2 regions of the Janthinobacterium sp. C22 genome follow, and region 2 is predicted to be linked to the other one. Evidence: predicted binding sites of a transcription regulator. Region 2 holds the regulator's gene; the other holds the start of a gene.
What was found. The regulator LexA, encoded in region 2, represses DNA repair genes until DNA is damaged. The targets are predictions, from matches to a motif close to ACTGTATNNNNATACAGT.

Region 1: ACRHIG_RS07165 (DNA topoisomerase IV subunit B) is a predicted target of LexA. The motif match lies at 1,131-1,148, and genes of this name have one in related genera.

What each region holds. Positions count from the first base shown of each region.
Region 1 covers NZ_CP193659.1:1,556,911-1,560,213, reverse strand. The annotation lists gene kdpA (potassium-transporting ATPase subunit KdpA) at 1-675, opposite strand, end outside; gene kdpF (K(+)-transporting ATPase subunit F) at 675-764, opposite strand; gene ACRHIG_RS07165 (DNA topoisomerase IV subunit B) at 1,227-3,224, shown strand; gene ACRHIG_RS07160 (molecular chaperone HscC) at 3,224-3,303, shown strand, end outside.
Region 2 covers NZ_CP193659.1:2,375,873-2,379,175, forward strand. The annotation lists gene ACRHIG_RS10975 (cystathionine gamma-synthase family protein) at 1-1,177, shown strand, start outside; gene lexA (transcriptional repressor LexA) at 1,242-1,877, opposite strand; gene rpsF (30S ribosomal protein S6) at 2,153-2,539, shown strand; gene priB (primosomal replication protein N) at 2,560-2,859, shown strand; gene rpsR (30S ribosomal protein S18) at 2,885-3,175, shown strand; gene rplI (50S ribosomal protein L9) at 3,203-3,303, shown strand, end outside.

The DNA.
Region 1 (3,303 bases), 820 kb from region 2:
GCCGTCAGCCGTCACCTTCGGCGTTGCATATGCCACGTGGTCGAGCAGGGTCACTTCCTTGTAGGCGGAAAAGTTCTGGATCATGCCTTCGCCCATGAAGACGACGGACAGGGCCAGGGACAGCGGCAGCAGGATGTACAGGGTGGAGCGCACCAGGTCGACCCAGAAATTGCCGATCGACTTGCCCGAGCGCGAGGCGAAGCCGCGCACCAGCGCGAAGATCACGGCGATGCCGGTGGCCGCAGAAAAGAAATTCTGGCAAGCCATGCCCAGCATCTGGGTCAGGTAGCTCATGGTCTGTTCGCCGCCGTAGCCCTGCCAGTTGGTATTGGCGACGAAGCTGACGGTGGTATTGAACGAGGAATCGGGGCTGACGGCGCCCAGGCCCTGGGGATTCAAGGGCAGGAAACCCTGCAGGCGCTGCAGGCCATAGACGAAGACGGCGCCCACGGTATTGAAGACGATCAGGGCGATGGCATAGCTTTTCCAGCCCATGGCCTTGTCGGCGGGCAGGCCGGACCAGCGGTACAGCAGGTTTTCCAGCTTTTGCAGCCAGCCCAGGCCGCGCACGGGGCCATCGCCGGCCACCCTGGCCATGTACAGGCCCAGCGGATAGCCGGCGGCCAGCAGCACGGCCAGGAAGGCCGCCAATAACAGCATCGATTGCGTCGTCATCACAGTTCCTCCGCCTTCAGCAGCGCCACCAGCAAATACACGAGCAGGCCGGCCGAGACGACGGCGCCCAGTACATAAAACGCGTTCATTTGACGCTCCCTAATTTGTCGCAGGCGACGGCAAAGCCGGCCGCCACGACGAAAAACACGGCAATCAAGCCGAGATACACGAGATCCATTCCCACCCTCATTCAGGTTTGTTTTGATAGTGAGCAGATTAGCCAAAAGGGTCTAAAAAATTCGTAAAGACTGGGGAGGTGCTTGTAAACAAGATGTAAAAACGGCGGCTTTACCGCATAAAATCCTTCACAATGGGCGCAAAAGCCCCCGCGCAACGCACTGTTGTTGCCCTGGAGTAGCGCTATTGCTCGCCGGACAAGATAGAATGCGCGAGCGTCCGCACAAGGACGCCAAGCCTGCCGCACTGCCCTCCCCCAGTGACGCTGGACGGGATATACTGTATATTCATACAGTTATCGCCGCCGCTGTCATTGCGCCCGCAGTGCCCTGGCCTGGCGTTCCAACCACTGTCTTTACTTAGCTTGAACACGTATGGCCACTAAAAAACCAGCATCCGACTACAGCGAATCATCCATCCGTGTCCTGAAAGGACTGGAACCCGTCAAGCAGCGCCCGGGGATGTACACCCGCACTGAAAATCCGCTGCACATCATTCAGGAAGTGATCGACAATGCCTCCGACGAGGCGCTGGGCGGTCATTGCACGCATATCGCCGTGACGCAGAACACGGATGGCAGCATCACCGTCGAAGACAATGGCCGCGGCATTCCCGTCGGCCTGCACCCGGAAGAAGGCGTGCCGACGGTGGAAATCGTGTTTACACGGCTGCACGCGGGCGGCAAGTTCGACAAGGGTTCGGGCGGCGCCTACGCGTTCTCGGGCGGCTTGCACGGCGTCGGCGTGTCCGTCACCAATGCGCTGTCGACGCGCCTGGAAATCACCGTCTGGCGCAAGGAAAGCGACGGCAACGGCCTGCATCACATGGTGTTTGCCAACGGCGACGTGATCGAGCCCCTGAGTTCCCGCCCCGCCCCGCGCGACGGCAAAAAATCCGGCACGCGCGTCACGGCCTGGCCCGATGCAAAATACTTTGATTCGCCGAACATCTCGCAAACCGAGCTGCAACGCCTGCTGCGCTCGAAAGCCGTGCTGCTGCCGGGCGTCACCGTCACCCTGACCAACGCGAAGACGGGCGATACGCAGACCTGGCAGTACGCGGAAGGCTTGCGCGGCTACCTGACCGAAACGCTGGTGCAGGTATCGAATGGCGAAACCCTGATTCCCCTGTTCGAAGGCGCGCAATACGCAGGCCCGGACTCGGAAGGCTTTGCCGAAGGCGAAGGCGCGGCCTGGGTGGTGGCGTGGACGGAAGAAGGCGCCATCGTGCGCGAATCGTACGTCAACCTGATTCCCACCTCGAATGGCGGCACGCACGAATCGGGCTTGCGCGACGGCCTGTTCGGCGCCGTGAAAAACTTCGTCGAAATGCACTCCCTGCTGCCCAAAGGCGTGAAACTGCTGCCGGAAGACGTGTTCGCGCGCGCATCGTTCGTGCTGTCGGCCAAGGTGCTGGACCCGCAATTCCAGGGCCAGATCAAGGAACGCCTCAATTCGCGCGACGCCGTGCGCCTCGTCTCGACCTTCACCAAGCCGCCGCTGGAACTGTGGCTGAACCAGCACGTCGACTACGGCAAGAAGCTGGCCGAGCTCGTGATCAAGCAGGCGCAGTCGCGCCAGCGCTCGCTGCAGAAAGTGGAAAAGAAAAAATCCTCGGGCGTGGCCGTGTTGCCGGGCAAGCTGACCGATTGCGAATCGTCCGACATCGCGCGCAATGAACTGTTCCTCGTCGAGGGCGATTCGGCGGGCGGTTCGGCCAAGATGGGCCGCGACAAGGAATTCCAGGCGATCCTGCCCCTGCGCGGCAAGGTCCTGAACTCGTGGGAGACGGACCGCGACCGCCTGTTCGCCAATAACGAGATCCACGACATTGCGGTGGCCATCGGCGTCGATCCGCACAGCGTGGGCGACTCGCCCGACCTGTCGGGCCTGCGCTATGGCAAGATCTGCATCCTGTCGGACGCGGACGTGGACGGCTCGCACATCCAGGTACTGCTGCTGACCCTGTTCTTCAAGCATTTCCCCGTCCTGATCAACAAGGGACACATCTGCATCGCCCGTCCGCCTTTGTACCGCGTGGACGCGCCCGCGCGCGGCAAGAAGCCGATGCAGAAAATCTATGCGCTCGACGATGGCGAACTGCTGGCCATCGAGGACAAGCTGCGCAAGGAAGGCGTGAAACAGGGCGCCTGGTCGATCTCGCGCTTCAAGGGCCTGGGCGAGATGAACGCCGAGCAGCTGTGGGAAACGACGATGAACCCGGACACGCGCCGTTTGCTGCCCGTCACGCTCGGCGAAGTCGACCACATGGCCTCGGCCTTGCGCTTCAATATGTTGATGGGCAAGGGCGAAGCGGCAGGACGCCGCGCCTGGATCGAGGAACACGGCAATGAGGCGGAGGCGGATATCTGATGATCATCGGCATCGACCTGGGCACCACCAACAGCCTGGTCGCCATCTGGCGCGACGGCAAGGCTGCCATCATCCCGAA
Region 2 (3,303 bases):
CGAGCACGGCTCCCTGCACAAGCCCGTGCACACTTCCGTCGCGTTCGGCTATGGCGATGCGCGCCAGCTCGCTTCCGTGTTCCAGGGCAAGGAGCCGGGCTTCCGCTATGGCCGCCAGGGCAACCCGACCGTGTCCGCGCTGGAAGACAAGGTCAACCAGATGGAAGATGGCGTGGCCACCCTGTGCTTCGCCACCGGCATGGGCGCCATCGGCGCCGTGGTGCAGTCGCTGCTGCGCGCGGGCGACCATGTGGTGTCGTCGGCCTTTTTGTTTGGCAACACCAACAGCCTGTGGCAAACGGTGACGGGGCAGGGCATCGATGTATCGTTCGTCGACGCCACCGAGGTGGCCAACGTGGCGGCCGCCATCACGCCGGCCACGCGCATCGTGTTCGTGGAAACCATCGCCAATCCGCGCACGCAGATCGCCGACCTGGCAAAGATCGGCGAGTTGTGCCGCGAGAAGGGCATCTTGTACATCGTCGACAACACCATGACGACGCCGTATCTGTTCCGCCCGAAAGCCGTGGGCGCGGGCCTGGTGGTCAATGCCTTGACGAAATCCATCGGCGGCCACGGCAATGCCCTGGGCGGCAGCTTGACGGACACGGGCGTGTTCGACTGGACGCAGTATCCGAACATCTTTGAGAACTACAAGAAGGCGGCGCCGGCGCAATGGGGTATCGCGCAAATCCGCGCCAAGGCCTTGCGCGACTTCGGCGCCTCGCTGGGGCCGGAAGCGGCGCACCATATCGCCGTCGGCGCGGAAACCATGGCCTTGCGCATGGACCGCACCTGCTCGAACGCCCTGGCCCTGGCCACCATGCTGGCCGCCGATCCGCGCGTGGCGGCCGTGCATTACCCGGGTCTGGCGTCGCACCCGCAGCATGCGCTGGCGAGCGACCTGTTCCGCAGCTATGGCTCCCTGTTCAGCTTTGAACTCAAGGATGGCATCGACTGCTTCGATTTCCTCAATCGTTTGAATTTGGCCATTCCCGCGAGCAACCTCGGCGACACGCGCACCCTGGTCATTCCCGTCGCCCACACGATCTTCTATGAGATGGGTGCCGAGCGGCGTGCCAGCATGGGTATCGCCGAATCGCTGATCCGCGTCTCCGTCGGCATCGAGGACGAGGTGGATCTGCTCGAGGATTTCCGCCAGGCACTCGATGTATAAGTCGCCGGATAAATGAAAAGGGCCGCAACAGTCATGCTGTTGCGGCCCTTTTTCGTGCAGTCGTTTAATGCCAGCTGCGCATGAGTCCGACGGCCAGCCCTTCCAGGGCGAATTCATCTTCCGGCGATACGGTGATGACCTTGAAGTCGGGATTTTCCGGGAACAGTTCGATCACGGAACCCGTCTTCTTGTAGCGCTTGACGGTGACTTCGTCGCCGATGCGGGCGACGACGATCTGGCCGTTCTTGGCGCTGTCGACCTTCTTGACGGCCAGTAAATCGCCATCCATGATGCCGGCGTCGCGCATGGACCAGCCGCGCACCTTCAGCAGGAAGTCGGGCTTGGCCGAAAACAGGGCCGGGTCCACGTTGTAGCTCGCTTCCAGGTTTTCCTGTGCCAGGATGGGCGAGCCTGCCGCCACGCGGCCGATCAGGGGCAGCGACATCAGCAGCGCTGCCGGCACTTTCGATGGCAGGGCTTCAGCGGCCGCGCCGATCAGGCGGATGCCGCGCGAGGTGCCGGGCGAAATCTCGATGGCGCCCTTGCGGGCCAGGGCCTGCAAATGCTCTTCGGCCGCGTTGGCCGATTTGAAACCCAGTTCATTGGCGATTTCGGCACGGGTGGGAGGAAAGCCCGTGTTTTCAATCGCGTCCTTGATCAGGTTCAGGATTTGTTCTTGTCGTGCTGTCAGCTTGATCATGAGCGGTGGGTGCATACTGAAATGCTGTCTATATGAACAGACTGTATTTTTGTACAGTATCGCCCACTATGCAAGGGGATTTGCGTGTTTTCGGCGAATTTCGCAAGAAATACTTGTCCATGGGCGGAAAGCGCGTTTGCGCGCGGTCTTTTCGGGCGCTGGCGCAAGCAATGATTGAAACGTTTGCAAAAGGCGGTTATAATCTTCGGCTGACCTTCCCACACCCGTCTTGACGCCGGGGTGGGCGATTATCAATCCGACCTGAAGGAGTTTGCATGCGTCATTATGAAATAGTCTTTATCGTCCATCCGGACCAAAGCGAGCAAGTGCCCGCGATGATCGAACGCTACAAAGCCAGCGTAACCACCCGCGGCGGTTCGGTTCACCGCGTGGAAGATTGGGGCCGCCGTCAAATGGCTTACTCGATCCAAAAGCTGCCTAAAGCACACTACATCTGCCTGAACATCGAATGCGACAACGAGACCCTGGTCGAGTTGGAAACAGCATTCAAATTCAATGATGCCGTGTTGCGTCACCTGACCGTTAAAATGAAGAAAGCTGAAACAGCTCCTTCGCCGATGATGAAATCGGTACAACGCGAAGACGCGGCCAAAAGCCACCGCACCGAAGCACCAGCAGCCGCTCCAGCCGCAGCCGCTTAATTTTTGACCAGGATCGTGCGCTGAACCAGCTACAAGTCACCGCCATCATTGCCGAGCGCGAAATATTGCGCTATACCCCGGCAGGGCTGCCGATTGTGAATGCAGTATTGCAACACAGTTCGCAGCAGATGGAAGCAGGGATTGCCCGTTTGACCGAGTTTGATGTTGCCGCGCTAGCCGCTGGCGAAATTTCAGGCCGGTTCAGCCAGGCAAGCTTGGGCGGGGTGTATCAGTTCACGGGTTTCCTGGCCAGGAAGAGCCGCAACAGCAAGAGTTTGGTGTTTCACATCATTGATTTTAGTGCAGTCATTCCCGACTAGCGCATTTTAGATACAGGAGCCTGACATGGCATTCGGTAAAAAGTTCGACAAAAATAAGCTCAAGCTTAAAGAAAAACGCAAACAGCAAAACCCTTTGTTCAAACGTAAGAAGTTCTGCCGCTTCACGGCAGCTCACGTTGAGCAAGTCGACTACAAAGACGTCGACACGCTGAAAGACTTCGTCCAGGAAAACGGCAAGATCATGCCAGCACGCCTGACCGGTACCAAAGCGCACTACCAGCGCCAAGTCGACACCGCAATCAAGCGCGCTCGCTTCCTCGCGCTGCTGCCATACACCGATCTGCACCACGCTTAATCGGTCAGATATTCCTGGAGAAGAACTATGCAAATCATTCTGTTAGAAAAAGTTGTAAACGTCGGTAACCTCGGCGAAGTCGTCAAAGTCAAAGACGGTTACGCACGTAACTTCCTGATCCCGCAACG